2 regions of the Mesorhizobium sp. CNPSo 4684 genome follow, and region 1 is predicted to be linked to the other one. Evidence: predicted binding sites of a transcription regulator. Region 1 holds the regulator's gene; the other holds the start of a gene.
The links. The regulator LexA, encoded in region 1, represses DNA repair genes until DNA is damaged. The targets are predictions, from matches to a motif close to TGTTCNNNNTGTGTTCNG.

Region 1 (7,523 bases):
GCCTGGACAGTCGCATCGTCCTCGCCACGCTGTTCCCGGCACTCGGAGTGGCCGACAATGACGTGGCTGGCGCCGGCATCCTTCAGCATCTCGGCCGAGATACAGCCGGTGAAGGCGCCGCTTTCCTTGATGTGGCAATCCTCGCCACCGGCCCGCACCGGCGTGCGCGACAGGATTTCGGCCGCGCGCGACAGCAAGGTCGCCGGCACGCAGACCAATGCCTCGGTCTCGGCATCGAGCCCGCTCATGAAGCCGTTGCCGATCATCCTGAGCTCGTTCAGCGAGGCGCTGGTGCCGTTCATTTTCCAGTTGCCGGCAACAAGCGGTCGAATTCCTGGCGTCATGGGATCTGGTTCTCCGGGCGACATTGGGGTCTCGCCCTCCCTACCAAAATCAGGCCACAAAGCAATCGACAGTGAGCCGGAAGGGCGCTATTGCGCTTGTTTCAGACTCGGGCGCACACGAAAGTGCGGAAAAATCGGAAGTAACAATGCTTGGTATATTGAGAAGCGCGGCGGGGACCTGGGTCGCGAAGACCCTGCTGTTACTGCTGGTGGCGAGCTTTGCCGCCTGGGGCGTTACCACCCGCTTGGCGGGCGGCTTCATGGCCGGCCATCACGCGGTCATAACCGCCGGCAGCACCACCGTGTCGATCACCGAATACCGCCTCGCCTACGATCGCCAGATCAACATGCTGCAGCAGCAGATCGGCCAGCGCATCAGCCGCGAGCAGGCCAAGGCCTATGGCATCGACAACCAGGTGCTGGCGCAGCTGGTGTCGGGCGCCGTCCTCGACGAACAGGCGCGCAAGCTCGGACTTGGCTTCTCCAAGGACAGGCTGGCCGAACTGACGCGCCAGGAACCTGCCTTCCAGGGCCCGAATGGCCAGTTCGATCGCCGGCTGTTCGAATCCCGGCTGCGCGAACTCGGCATGCGGCCGGAGGACTATCTGAAGAACCGGGCTCAGGTGGCGGTGCGCCAGCAGATCGTCGAGGCGGTTTCGGACGGCCTCAAGGCTCCGGACACCTTCTTCAAGGCGGTCGCGCTCTATCGCGGCGAAGACCGCACCATCGACTATTTGACCTTGCCTAAGGCGCTGGTCGAGCCGATCCAGGCACCATCCGACAGCGCGCTTCAGGCCTATTTCGAGACCAACAAGAAAACCTACGCGGCGCCGGAATACCGCAAATTCTCCTATGTCCGGCTCGAGCCTGAAGACATCATGGATATCAGCGCCGTGACCGACCAGCAGGTCAGCGACGACTACAACAAGAACAAGGGGCGCTACACCACGCCGGAAATGCGCACCATCGAACAGCTGGTGTTTCCGACGCTGGACGCCGCCAAGGCCGCGTCCGATTCGCTGAAGACGGGCGCCACCTTCGACAAGATCGTCACCGCGCAAGGAAAGACCCAGGCCGATACGCTGCTTGGGACGCTCTCCAAGGACAAGATCAGCGACAAGGCGGTCGCCGATGCCGCATTCGCGCTTGCCGTCAACGAAATCAGCCCGGTCGTCCAGGGCACGTTCGGCCCTGTGCTTTTGCGCGTCACCGAGATCAAGCCGGAAGTGGTGAAGCCGCTGGCCGAAGTGTCTGACCAGATCCGCAAGGATCTGGCGCTGGGCGAAGCAAGCCGCATCCTGCTCGACGTGCACGACAATTACGAAGACACCCGCGCCGCAGGCAGCACGCTCGCCGAAGCCGCCGCCAAACTGAAGCTCAAGGACGTCACCGTCGAGGCCATCGACCGCACCGGCCTCAAGCCGGACGGGACCATCATCAAAGACCTGCCGGCATCGCCTGACCTGATCAAGGCGGTGTTCGAGGCTGAGCCCAACACCGAGAATGAAGCCCTGACCACGACCAACAATGGCTTCGTGTTCTACGAGCTGACATCGATCACGCCGGCTCGCGACCGCACGCTCGACGAGGTTCGCCAGAGGGTGGTGGCCGACTGGACGACCGAGGAAACGACCAAGCGGCTGACCGCGAAGGCAGACGAGCTCGACAAACGCCTCAAGGCCGGCACCACACTCGACGTCATCGCCGGCGAACTGAAGCTCGAAAAGCAGACCAAGCGCGGCGTGAAGCGCGAGGCCGACGACGTCGATTTCGGCAAGGACGGCGCTGCAGCGATGTTCGGCGTCGGCGAAGGCGGCACCGGGCTGATCCCCTCGCCCACCGGCGAAGGCCAGATTCTGTTCAAGGTGGCCGAGGTGTTCGAGCCGGCCGGAGCCGACGCCAGTTCGGTGCCCGACGACGCGCAGAAATCCTTCACGCAAGGCATGTCCGACGATCTGCTCGACCAGTTGGTGGCGCAATTGCAGACGCAATACGCCGTCAGCATCGACCAGGCCGCCGTTGCCCAAGCCGTAGCCCAATGAACGTTTTGGCCCCATGAGCGCCCTCAAGATCCATATCGCCAAGGTCGCCAGCGGGACCGCGCTTACCTTCGAGGAAGCGCGCGAAGCCTTCGACATCATCATGTCGGGCGACGCGACGCCGGGCCAGATCGGCGGCTTCCTGATGGCGCTGCGCGTGCGCGGCGAGACGGTGAGCGAGATCTCCGGCGCCGTTGCCACCATGCGCGCCAAGATGCTGCGCGTCGAAGCGCCTGAAGGCGCCATCGACATCGTCGGCACCGGCGGCGACAACTCCCATTCGGTCAACATCTCGACGGCTTCGGCCTTCGTCATCGCCGGTTGCGGCGTGCCGGTGGCAAAGCATGGCAATCGCGGCCTGTCGTCGCTGACGGGCGCCGCCGACGTGCTGGTTGCGCTCGGCGTCAAGATCGATATCCCGCCGGAGACGATCGGCCGCTGCATCCATGAAGCGGGCGTCGGCTTCATGTTCGCGCCGGCGCATCATCCGGCGATGAAGCATGTCGGCCCGACGCGCGTCGAGCTCGGCACCCGCACCATCTTCAACCTGCTCGGACCGCTGTCCAATCCGGCCGGCGTAAGCCGCCAGATGGTCGGCGTGTTCTTGCCGGAATGGATCGTGCCGGTGGCCGAGACATTGAAGGCGCTGGGTACAGAGCATGCCTGGGTCGTCCATGGCGACGGCTATGACGAAATCACCACCACCGGCGAAACGCAGGTTGCCGAACTGGCCGGTGGCGAGATCCGCCACTTTACGCTGACCCCGGAAGCAGTCGGTTTGCAGCGCCACACCAAGGACGAGTTGCGCGGCGGAGACGCCGCCTACAATGCCCAGGCTTTGCGCGACATGCTGGGCGGCGCCGCCGGCGCCTATCGCGACACGGTGCTGATGAATGCCGGCGCCGGCATGGTGGTGGCGGGCAAGGCAACAACGCTTGCCGACGGCATGGCGGCGGCGGCACAAGCCATCGACAGCGGCCGGGCGCTAGGCGTGCTCGACAGGCTGGTCGAGATTTCGAACGGATAGGGCCGTGGCTGACATTCTGCGCAAGATCGAGGCCTACAAGCGCGATGAGATCGCGGCGGCAAAGGCGCTGATACCGCTGGCCGAGATCAAGGCACAGGCGAAGGATGCCGACGCGCCGCGCGGCTTTCTCGCGGCGCTCGAGGCGAAGCGCAGATCGGGCAACTTTGCCCTGATAGCCGAGATCAAGAAGGCGAGCCCTTCCAAAGGGTTGATCCGTGCCGATTTCGACCCACCGACGCTGGCGCAGGCCTATGAAAAAGGCGGCGCCGCCTGTCTTTCGGTGCTGACCGATGCGCCGTCCTTCCAGGGCGCGCCGGAATTTCTAACCAACGCCCGCAAGGCGGTGTCGCTGCCCGCGCTGCGCAAGGATTTCCTGTTCGATCCCTACCAGGTCTACGAGGCGCGCGCCTGGGGCGCCGACGCCATCCTGATCATCATGGCCAGCGTCGACGATGCCTTGGCGAGCGAATTGGAAGCGACCGCATTCGAACTCGGCATGGATGCGCTGATCGAGGTGCACGACGAGGCCGAGACGCAGCGCGCGGTAAAACTGTCGTCGCGGCTGATCGGCATCAACAACCGCAATCTGAGGACGTTCGAGACCAGTCTTGAAACCTCCGAGCGGCTGGCGTCCATGGTGCCGGGCGGCCGCTTGCTGGTCAGCGAGAGCGGTATTTTCACCCATGACGATTGCCTCAGGATGCAAAAGGCCGGCATCGAAACCTTCCTTGTCGGCGAAAGCCTGATGCGGCAGCAGGATGTGGCGGCTGCAACGCGCCTGCTTCTGACAGGCAAGGCGACAGCCGAGGCGGTCTGACGATGACAGCCGCCCTCACCCATCTCGGCGCCAAGGGCGAGGCCAACATGGTCGATGTCGGCGACAAGGCGGAGACGACGCGCACGGCAGTCGCCGAGGGCTTTGTCTCGATGCGGCCTGAAACCCTGAAAATGATCCTCGACGGCGACGCCAAGAAGGGCGATGTGCTGGGCACAGCGCGCATCGCCGGCATCATGGCAGCCAAGAAGACGCATGAGTTGATCCCGCTCTGCCATCCCCTGCTGTTGACCAAGGTGTCGGTCGACATCGAGCCGGACGCGGCGCTGCCCGGCCTCAGGGTCACCGCGCTCGCCCGCGTCACCGGCAAGACCGGGGTCGAAATGGAAGCGCTGACCGCGGCCTCGGTGGCATGCCTGACTATTTACGACATGGCCAAGGCGGCCGATCGCGCCATGGTGATTTCCGGCATAAGGCTGGTGGAAAAGACCGGCGGCAAGTCCGGCGACTACAAGGCGGGCGCCTGATGGCGCTGGTTCCGGTGGCCGAGGCGCTGGAGCGCCTGCTGGAAGGCGCTGCGGCGCTGCCGGGTGAAAGCATCGCCCTGGCGGATGCGGCCGGCCGGGTGCTGGCGGAACCTGTCGTGGCGCTGCGCACTCAGCCGCCTTTCAACGCGTCCGCCATGGACGGCTATGCGGCGCGGGCGCAGGATGTGGCATCCGCCCCGGCGCGGCTTTCGGTGATCGGCATGGCGCCGGCCGGACGCGGCTTTGACGGCTCGGTCGGCAGGGCGGAGGCTGTCCGCATTTTCACCGGCGCGCCTCTGCCCGAAGGTGCCGACACGATCGTCATCCAGGAGAATGTCCGCGACCTTGGCAATGGCCATATCGAGGTCACCGAGCCGACCGCGAAAGACCGTAACATCCGCCGCCGTGGACTGGATTTCTCGCAAGGCGACCTGCTCCTGCAAAAAGGTCGCGCGCTCGATCCGGCCGCATTGTCGCTTGCGGCGTCGGCCAATCATCCGATGCTCAACGTCGTGCGCCGGCCTCTGGTCGCGATCATCGCCACCGGCGACGAATTGCTGCCGCCGGGGCGTGACCCCGGTCCGGATCAGATCATCTCCTCCAACGCTTACGGCGTTGCGGCCGCCGCGCAGTCTGTCGGCGCCAAAGCGCTTGATCTCGGCATCGCGGCAGATCGCAAGGCCGAGATAGCGGCGCTGGTGCGCAAGGCTGTCGCGGCAAAGGCCGACGTCATCGTCACGCTCGGCGGCGCCTCGGTCGGCGACCACGACCTTGTGCACGATGTACTGACCGGCGAAGGCATGAAGCTCGATTTCTGGAAGCTCGCCATGCGCCCGGGCAAGCCGCTGATGTTCGGGCGTCTCGGCGACATCAGGTGCATCGGCCTGCCCGGCAATCCGGTGGCGAGCCTGGTCTGCTCGCAGCTGTTTTTGAAGCCGCTTTTGGCGCAGCTCGGCGGCCGCACGCACCGGCAGGACATCCGCCCGGCGCAGCTTGGCGCCGCGATGCCGGCCAATGACCTGAGGCAAGACTATGTGCGCGCCGTGGTGAGCGAAGAAACCGGCGCACGGGTGGCGACGCCGTTCGGCATCCAGGATTCCTCGATGCTGAGAATGCTGGCCGACGCCAACGGCTTGATCGTGCGCGAGCCCTTCGCTCCGGCCGCCGCCGCGGGTGCCGCCTGCAGCGTCCTGATGTTACGCTGAACAAAACGTCAACACATTCATTAAACTTTAAAAGGTTGCGGAACACAACTGGAACAGATAGTGTTTGTTCTGGGTTTGTTTTTTCTGATTCTGGTTTCAGGACCCGTGGGGGCCGCGATGCTGACGCGCAAACAACATGAACTTCTGATGTTCATCCATGAACGCCTGAAGGAGAGCGGAATCCCGCCGTCTTTCGACGAGATGAAGGAGGCGCTCGACCTCGCGTCCAAGTCCGGCATTCACCGCCTGATCACGGCGCTTGAGGAGCGTGGTTTCATTCGCCGGCTGCCAAACCGGGCGCGCGCGCTGGAAGTGCTGCGGCTGCCCGACTCGATCGCGCCCGGCCTCAATGCGGCGAAGAAGTTCTCGCCAAGCGTCATCCAGGGCAGTCTCGGTCAAGGTGGTCAGGGGCAAGGCGGTATCGGCCGCCAGATCAAGCCGGCCTCCTCGTCTCGTTCGATGTCGGCCGGCAATGACGACGCCGTTTCCGCGGTGTCGATCCCGGTGATGGGCCGCATCGCCGCCGGTGTGCCGATCGACGCCATCCAGCACCAGACGCATTCGATCTCGGTGCCGCCGGACATGATCATGGGCGGCGAACACTACGCGCTCGAGGTCAAGGGTGACTCGATGATCGAGGCCGGGATTTTCGACGGCGATACGGTGATCATCCGCAATGCCGATACGGCGAGCCCCGGCGAGATCGTGGTGGCGCTGGTCGACGAGGAGGAAGCGACGTTGAAGCGCTTCCGCCGCAAGGGCGCCTCGATCGCGCTGGAAGCCGCCAACCCGGCCTACGAAACCCGCATCTTCGGGCCGGACCGGGTCAAGGTGCAGGGCAAGCTGGTCGGCCTGATCAGGCGTTACTAGAGCCGGCTACTTTTCGCGCTGCTTGTAAGGCGGCAGACCGCGTGCTTCGCGTGAGAAGCGGCGTTGCTCGTGCCAGGGACGATAGGGCTTGTCGACGGCGAAACGGATCATTGGCGCTGTCGCGGCCGATTGTGGGTCGAAGAAGACGGCGGCACTGCCATCGCGGGCAAGTTGCTTCTTGGTCACGACCAGCACCAGCGAGTCGCGGCACGGATTGTAGGCGGTGGCGTCGTCGATGACGATCAGGCTGGCGTAGGCGCAGGCTGGCCGCGCTGTGTTGCGGTCTTTTGCCAGCGCGATGATGGCTCCGGCCGGGTGCCGGGCAATGCAGAGATTGCCTGTGCAATAGAAGGGCGAGCCGGGCGGCAGGTCCAGCGGGTCTAGATCGAACCGCGTGTCCGTTGCCTCGAAAATCTCGGGCGGGATTATGGTTTCCGCCCTCAGCGCGCGTTTCCAGTTGTCTGTGGTGAATTCGTTGGAGCGTTCCCGGTTGAGCGCGAGTTCGCCGCCACCAATCGGCAATGCCACCAGATGCGCATCCTCGGAGATGAGCACATCGGGCGTGCGCACCTGTGGCACAGTCAACAGGCCGGCCAGCGCGAAAGGCACGGCCGCCAGCCTCAGCCAGGTGGTGGCCATGGTGGCGATGACCAGGGCGACCGCCACCAGCAGCACCGAGCGGATAGAGATCAGCCCGACGGCATCGATCGGCGAACGTTCGGAAATCCAGGCGGAG
Region 2 (7,523 bases), on a different contig from region 1:
CGGCCGGCTGCTTGCCTTCCGCCCAGGTTTTTACCCGCGCCGCCCACTCGTCCAGAGCCTTCGGCGTGTAGCAGTCGGGATTGTCGTCCGAGCCGGTCTGCAGCCGTGCATAGATGAAATCGCCGGTGATGTCGGCAATGTCAGGGTATTTGGCATGGTCAGCATAGACGATCGCCGCCTTGTATTTGCGAGCGAGTGCGGCGAATTCCGGCACGATGAAACTGTCGTTGCGCACTTCGAGTGCATGGCGAAGCGCCACCCCATCCTGCTTTTCCGGCAGCAGTTTCAGGAAGGCTTCGAAATCGTCTGCATCGAACTTTTTCGTCGGCGCGAACTGCCACAGGATCGGGCCTAGCTTCTCGCCGAGCGCCGCGACGCCGGAGCTGAGGAAGCGCGTCACGGACTCGCCGGCCTCGCCGAGCACGCGCCGGTTGGTGACGAAGCGGTTGCCTTTCAGCGAATAGACGAAGCCGTCCGGCGCTTCGCTTGCCCATTTGACGAAGGTCGGTTCCTTGAAGCTGGAATAGTAGGTGCCGTTGACTTCGATGGTCGGCACCTGGCGGCTGGCATAGTGCAGCTGCTTGGCCTTCGACAGTTTGTCCGGATAGAAGGAGGTATCCCAGGGTTCGAAAGTCCAGCCACCCATGCCTGAGCGGATTGTCCCGGATTTGCTCATATTGTCCTCCCTAATTCAGAAAAATCAGGCCGTTGTGCCCGCGCCGACAGGTTTTGCCATGTCGACCACCGTCCATCCCGGCCGGTGGGGATTGGGCCGGCGACCCGTTTCGCTGAAACCATAGGCCGTGTAGATCGCGATGTTCCGCTCCATACGCGAATTGGTGTAGAGCCGCACCTCCGGAACGCCCCACGACCGCGCCTGTTCCTCGGCGAAGTCGAGCAGCGCGGTGCCGCGTTTCTTGCCTTGGAAAGCGGGAGAGACCGCAACGCTGAAGATCATCGCATGATCGGGATGCCGCTCGATGACGATCAGCCCGGCAAGATCCGCGCCGCTCTCCAAGAGCCAGACCTCACCGCGCTCGATGCGTGGCGTGTAATCCTCGGTGACCGGGATAGGTGGTGCGCCTAACAGCGGCGTGTAGTGCTCATAGGCGGCCTGCGTCAGCGAGACGATTGCGTCGAGATCACCGGCAAGCGCCTGTCGGAATGTCATTCAAAACTCTCCAGGCGCTCGACCGGTCTGCCTACTATTCCGCCGCTTCGCGCTTGCCCCCGGGGCGTCGCTCCAAAAGTTCCTTGAGGAACTGGCCGGTATAGCTGCGCTTTTCGCGCACGATGGCTTCCGGCGTACCCTGTGCCACCAGTTCGCCGCCGCCGTCGCCACCTTCGGGGCCGAGGTCGAGCACCCAGTCGGCGGTCTTGATCACTTCGAGATTGTGCTCGATGACCACCACCGTGTTGCCCTGGTCGACCAGTTCGTGCAGCACTTCCAGAAGCTTGGCGACGTCGTGGAAATGCAGGCCGGTTGTCGGCTCGTCCAAGATGTAGAGCGTCTTGCCGGTCGCCTTGCGCGACAGTTCCTTGGCGAGCTTGATGCGCTGCGCCTCGCCGCCCGACAACGTCGTCGCCTGCTGGCCGATATGGATGTAGCCGAGACCAACCTGCTTCAGCGTGTCGAGCTTGTCACGGACGCCGGGCACGGCGGCGAAGAAATCGACGCCTTCCTCGACCGTCATGTCGAGCACGTCGGCGATCGACTTGCCCTTGAACACGACATCGAGCGTCTCGCGGTTGTAGCGCTTGCCATGGCAGACATCGCAGGTGACGTAGACGTCGGGCAAAAAGTGCATCTCGATCTTGATGACGCCATCGCCCTGGCAGGCCTCGCAGCGGCCGCCCTTGACGTTGAACGAGAAACGGCCGGGCTGGTAGCCGCGCGCCTTGGCCTCGGGCAAGCCGGCGAACCAGTCGCGGATCGGCGTGAAGGCGCCGGTATAGGTGGCCGGATTGGAGCGTGGTGTGCGTCCGATCGGCGACTGGTCGATGTCGATGACCTTGTCGAGGAATTCGAGGCCCTCGATGCGGTCATGGTCGGCCGGATGTTCGCGCGAGCCCATGATGCGCCGCGACGCAGCCTTGAACAAAGTCTCAATCAGGAAGGTCGACTTGCCGCCGCCCGACACGCCGGTGACGGCGGTGAAGGTGCCGAGCGGGATTTCGGCAGTGACGTTCTTCAGATTGTTGCCTCGCGCGCCGACGATCTTCAGCCGGCGGCCCTTCTTGGGCTCGCGCCTGATACCAGGTGTGGCCACTTCAAGCGCGCCCGAAAGATATTTGCCGGTGATCGAATTCGGGTTGGCCATCACCTGCTGCGGCGTGCCCTGGGCGATGATCTCGCCGCCATGGATGCCGGCGGCCGGGCCCATGTCGACGACATAGTCGGCATGCAGGATGGCGTCCTCGTCATGCTCGACAACGATCACCGTGTTGCCGATGTCGCGCAAATGCTTCAGCGTGTCGAGCAGGCGCGCATTGTCGCGCTGGTGCAGGCCGATCGACGGCTCGTCCAGCACATAAAGCACGCCGGTGAGGCCGGAGCCGATCTGCGAGGCCAGGCGTATGCGCTGGCTCTCGCCGCCCGACAGCGTGCCGGAATTGCGCGACAGCGTCAGATAGTCGAGGCCGACATCGTTGAGGAAGCGCAGCCGGTCGCGGATCTCCTTGAGCACTCTGACAGCAATCTCGTTCTGCTTGTCGTTGAGCTGCGCCGGCAGGTCGGTGAACCATTTGTCGGCGTTGCGGATCGACTGCTCGGTGACCTCGCCGATGTGCTTTCCGGCGATTTTCACCGCCAGCGCTTCCGGCTTCAGCCGGTAGCCCTTGCAGACCGGGCAGGGCGTTGCCGACATGAAGCGCTCGATCTCCTCGCGCATCCAGGCGGATTCGGTTTCCTTCCAGCGTCGCTCCAGATTGGGAATGACGCCTTCGAACGTCTTGGTCGTCTTGTAGGAGCGCAGGCCGTCATCATACTGGAAGGTGACCTCGCGCTCGCCGGTGCCGCGCAGGACGGCTTCCTTGGCCTCTTCGGTCAGGTCCTTGAATTTGTCGCCGAGTTTGAAGCCGTATGCCTTGCCCAGCGCTTCCAGCGTCTGCGCGTAATAGGGCGAGGTCGATTTCGCCCACGGGCTGACGGCGCCGTCGCGCAGCGAGACGTTTTCGTCCGGCACGATCAGGCTGGCGTCGATGGCACGCTGGCTGCCGAGACCGTCGCAGGTCGGGCAGGCGCCGAACGGGTTGTTGAACGAGAACAGCCTGGGCTCGATCTCCGGAATGGTGAAGCCGGACACCGGGCAGGCGAATTTTTCGGAGAACAGGATGCGCTCATGCGTCTCGTTCTTCGACTTGTTGACCGAGTCTTCGCCGGTCTGGCTGGCGTCGAGCGGCCGGTCGGCAAACTCGGCCACCGCCAGCCCTTCGGCGAGCTTCAGCGCCGTTTCGATGGAATCGGCAAGTCGGGTCGCAAGATCACCGCGCACGACGATGCGGTCGACGACGACGTCGATGTCGTGCTTGTACTTCTTGTCCAGCGCCGGCACGTCGGCGATCTCGTAGAAGACGCCGTCGACCTTGACGCGCTGAAAGCCCTTTTTCTGCAGCTCCAGCAGTTCCTTGCGATACTCGCCCTTGCGGCCGCGCACGATCGGCGCCAGCAGGAACAGGCGCGTGCCTTCCTCGACCGCCAGCACCCGGTCGACCATCTGGCTGACCGTCTGGCTCTCGATCGGCAGGCCGGTGGCCGGCGAATAGGGGATGCCGACGCGCGCAAACAGCAAGCGCATATAGTCGTAAATCTCGGTGACGGTGCCGACCGTCGAGCGCGGGTTCTTCGACGTCGTCTTCTGCTCGATGGAGATGGCAGGCGACAGGCCGTCGATCTGGTCGACGTCCGGCTTCTGCATCATTTCGAGGAACTGGCGCGCATAGGCCGACAGGCTCTCGACATAGCGGCGCTGGCCCTCGGCATAGATGGTGTCGAAGGCAAGCGACGATTTGCCGGAGCCCGACAGGCCGGTCATGACGATCAGGCTGTCACGCGGCAGGTCGAGATCGACATTCTTCAGATTGTGTTCGCGTGCACCGCGAATGGAAAGGTATTTATGGTCGGCCATCGCCGGTCGCCGCCTCAGATTTGGTATCAGTGGGATCGGCGGGGTTTTCCCGGCCATCCCCTATGTAGGTATTTTTGCCGCCACGTCGAGAGACGCCATACTTCTCGACCAAAGTCGTTTAACCGTCTTTCGCGCGAAGGGGCAAGCGGAAAGAACAAAGGCTGAACACGCTCCTGACAAAGCTGTGCGGAAACCTGACAGGGGTGTTTCAGAAACTGACCCTGACGTAAGGTCCCGGCGATCACATTTTTCGGTAACCGGCTATTCAAAGGTTGACGCCGCCAACTCAGGGGCGCAGTCTCCGAAGGTCAACGAAGCCGGCCGTCTTTCGATGGCCTCGCCGCCCATAGGTGGCCTGCGAGACGCCGCAGGTTTTGCGATTTGTGCTTCGGACGACACAGTTGCAACGGACATAGGAGCGGAGCATGACGCCACCGGATAGTCCTTTGAGGCTCCACATCTCGTTGGAGCCGCGGCGGGCATAAGTGCCAGGGTTCAGCGTTTTCGCCACCCGACAAACCGTGACCTGCCATATCCCATGAAAATCAGAGACTGCTAGTCGGATCGTCGGCTGAATGCCGCGAAGCATCCGAGACAAAAGTCGGTATAACACTACCGGCAAGTTGGATCTGGGATCCAAAAAAAGCCCCGACCGTTTGCGGAAGCAACGGCGGGGCTGCTCTTTTGTGGGGATATCGGGGCGAAGCGCCCGCTCGCCCGATCGCACGGGGAGTCATAGATATCGGTGTTGGCGCTGCCCCTCATTGCCCTGCCGGGCATTTCTCCCCGTGAACGGGGAGAAAGAGGCAGCTGCGGCTGCGGTGCTATTTATGCAACGTTGGTGGTTGGCGAAAGCATCGATCGGGAGCGTCCCTCGCCCCGTTTACGGGGAGAGGATGCCGGCAGGCAGGTGAGGGGCGGTGCCAACGCTCGCAGGAAGCACGTATCGCCCGGCTCAGTGATTTGGAGGTCTGATCCCGCCTGTAGCCATATCGACGGTGATGCTGCCGGAAATCCGGACATCGGTATCGCCGATCTTGAATGTCCCGTTCTCGCCGGCGGGCAGCGCGTCGTCGGGCTCAGGCTGCGGCGTCGGCTTGGCGATACGGTAGTCGCTGGTCACGCCGGGCAGGGCGCCCGTCTGCGGCTGCGATGTGCTGTTCCCGGCAAGAGCCGCGCTACAGGTCGCAGCGGTGATCGCAGTGGCTGTCATCAGTCTGTTTAGGCGGTAACGCATTGCAGGACTATAGTGTCGCGCTCCATGCGAGGCCAGACCTGCGGCGTCGAAATTGACGCGACGCCGGTGCGCGTTCAATCCCGCGATCTAGGCCGCCGCCTGCTTGCGGGTGTCGAAAACATGGTCGACGAGGCCCCAGTCCTTGGCTTCGCGCGCGGTCATGAAGAAATCGCGGTCGAGCGTGCGTTCGACGTCTTCATAGGTGCGGCCGCAATGCTGCGCATAGAGCTCGGTCATCTGCCGCTTGGTGCGCAAAATACCTTCGGCATGGCGCTGAATGTCGGAGGCCTGGCCCTGGAAGCCGCCCAGGGGCTGATGCAGCACGATGCTGGCGTTGGGCAGCGCGATGCGCCGGCCCGGCGTTCCCGCCATCAGCAGGAACGAAGCCATCGAGGCGGCAAAGCCCATGCACACCGTCGATACCGGACAGCTGACATATTGCATGGTGTCGTAGATGGCGAAGCCACTGGTCACCACGCCGCCCGGCGAGTTGATGTAGAGCGAGATTTCCTTGTCGGGATTGTCCGATTCCAGCGACAGAAGCTGGGCGCAGACCAGCGCCGACATGCCGTCATTGATTTCGCCATTGATGAAGATGATGCGCTCGCGCAGCAGCCGCGAGAAAATGTCGAAGGCGCGTTCGCCGCGGCTCGATTGCTCGATCACCATCGGCACCAGATTGGCAAAGCCGCTCATCTCATTGTCTCCGTTCGTTTTTCTTCGACTCAGGCCGCGCGCATCAATAGATATGGCGCGTTGGCGGCGATCAGCGGTTTGGGCTTGTATGCCCTGAGCGAAAGCCGGCAACCGGCGCTCGCCATCGCCACCGCGGGCGTTGCCGCCTGCACAAACCCGTCATGAACGATGCGCAGATGTGTACCGCCTGAAACGGTGCGGGCGAGCGTGAAGGTGACGATGCTGTCCAACCCATCGGCATCGCCGGTGTCGGACCGCTCGCGCCAGGAATAGCGCAGCAGTCGCCCCGGTTCGGCATCGAGCACTTCGCACTCGATCGGCGCGTCCGGCCCGGCAAAGGCAAAGCGGCTGCCGGTTTCCGGCTTGATGTCGTTTGGCATCATCCACGCCGCCAAAAGCTCCGGCACGGTCAGCGCCCGCCACACCTTTTCCGGTGCGTCCGGGAGGTCACACTCGAAGGCGAGGGCATCTTTGGCGGTCTGCGCCTGCTTTTCATCGGTCATTGGTCCATGTCCTTCAAAACGGCCTTTAGTCTCTCGATGCGTTCCGGCCAGAATGCGCGGTAGCGTTCGATCCAGCCGAGCAGCGGCTCGAGCCCTTGCGGATCGGCGCGGTAGTACGCGTTGCGGCCGGACCGCCTTTCGCTGACCAGGCCGGCGCCGCGCAGCACGGCGAGGTGTTGCGACACCGCCGGCTGCGACACGCTCATGCCGGTGCGGAGTTCCGACACGCTCATCTCGCCTCCGGCCAGCCGCTCGTAGACGGCGCGGCGCGTCGGGTCGGCCAGGGCGCGAAAAATCTCTGCTTCGATCATGACAAAAGCATAAGTCGATACTTATTGATTTGGCAAGCGGTCTTTTATGGCGCTGCGGGAAGCCAACGCCTCACCGGCTCGGCGGCCCCTTCGAAAGTCGCCTCGAAGATCGGCGACGCCAGCACGGCCTGGATGTGAAGCGTTTCGGTGCCAACGTTTCTAAACCCATGTTTTCGTTGGGCAGGAATGAGAAGCGATTGTCCGGCAATCAGTGTCAGACGTCCTTCGTCGATCCACATTTCAGCGATCCCGGTGATGACGGTTAGCACTTCCTCGACTGGGTGTTGGTGTGTCGGAGCCCCGACGCCAGGCTGAATCCACTGTTCGAACAGGCAAAGCTGGCTCGCTCCGTTGCCGGCGGAAACTTGCATGCGGGTTTCCACGCCCGCTCGCCATTGCTCTCGCGGCTGGTCCAGATGCGCGCAATGACTTTCATTCGCCTCCGCCTTTCGATCCCGGCATAGTCGCAATTTCAGACGCACACCCTACCTCTTGCTGACATTCTTGACAGCCGAGGCAGACAAGAATAGAACAAAAAAAGAACAAAAACCTTGTGGGAAAAGCCAGCCGCGGCAAGCGAGGATCGCATGCAGGCTGTAAGGTGAGCGACTTAAAATTTGTTTCGGATGAGCGCGGAGAAGTGTCATGG

Region 2: the regulator LexA is predicted to act here: its motif matches at 4,278-4,295, upstream of uvrA (excinuclease ABC subunit UvrA).

Annotation. Positions count from the first base shown of each region.
Region 1 is NZ_JBWLUX010000003.1:21,169-28,691, reverse strand. It holds gene tpiA (triose-phosphate isomerase) at 1-344, opposite strand, end outside; gene AC04SG_RS03140 (peptidyl-prolyl cis-trans isomerase) at 491-2,386, shown strand; gene trpD (anthranilate phosphoribosyltransferase) at 2,400-3,410, shown strand; gene trpC (indole-3-glycerol phosphate synthase TrpC) at 3,415-4,227, shown strand; gene moaC (cyclic pyranopterin monophosphate synthase MoaC) at 4,230-4,712, shown strand; gene AC04SG_RS03120 (molybdopterin molybdotransferase MoeA) at 4,712-5,917, shown strand; gene lexA (transcriptional repressor LexA) at 6,035-6,787, shown strand; gene AC04SG_RS03110 (ComEC/Rec2 family competence protein) at 6,794-7,523, opposite strand, start outside.
Region 2 is NZ_JBWLUX010000005.1:66,932-74,454, reverse strand. It holds gene AC04SG_RS06045 (DUF72 domain-containing protein) at 1-676, opposite strand, end outside; gene AC04SG_RS06040 (GNAT family N-acetyltransferase) at 701-1,171, opposite strand; gene uvrA (excinuclease ABC subunit UvrA) at 1,206-4,127, opposite strand; gene AC04SG_RS06030 (hypothetical protein) at 5,083-5,340, opposite strand; gene AC04SG_RS06025 (ATP-dependent Clp protease proteolytic subunit) at 5,452-6,060, opposite strand; gene AC04SG_RS06020 (SRPBCC family protein) at 6,090-6,563, opposite strand; gene AC04SG_RS06015 (ArsR/SmtB family transcription factor) at 6,560-6,874, opposite strand; gene AC04SG_RS06010 (cupin domain-containing protein) at 6,919-7,245, opposite strand; gene ssb (single-stranded DNA-binding protein) at 7,520-7,523, shown strand, end outside.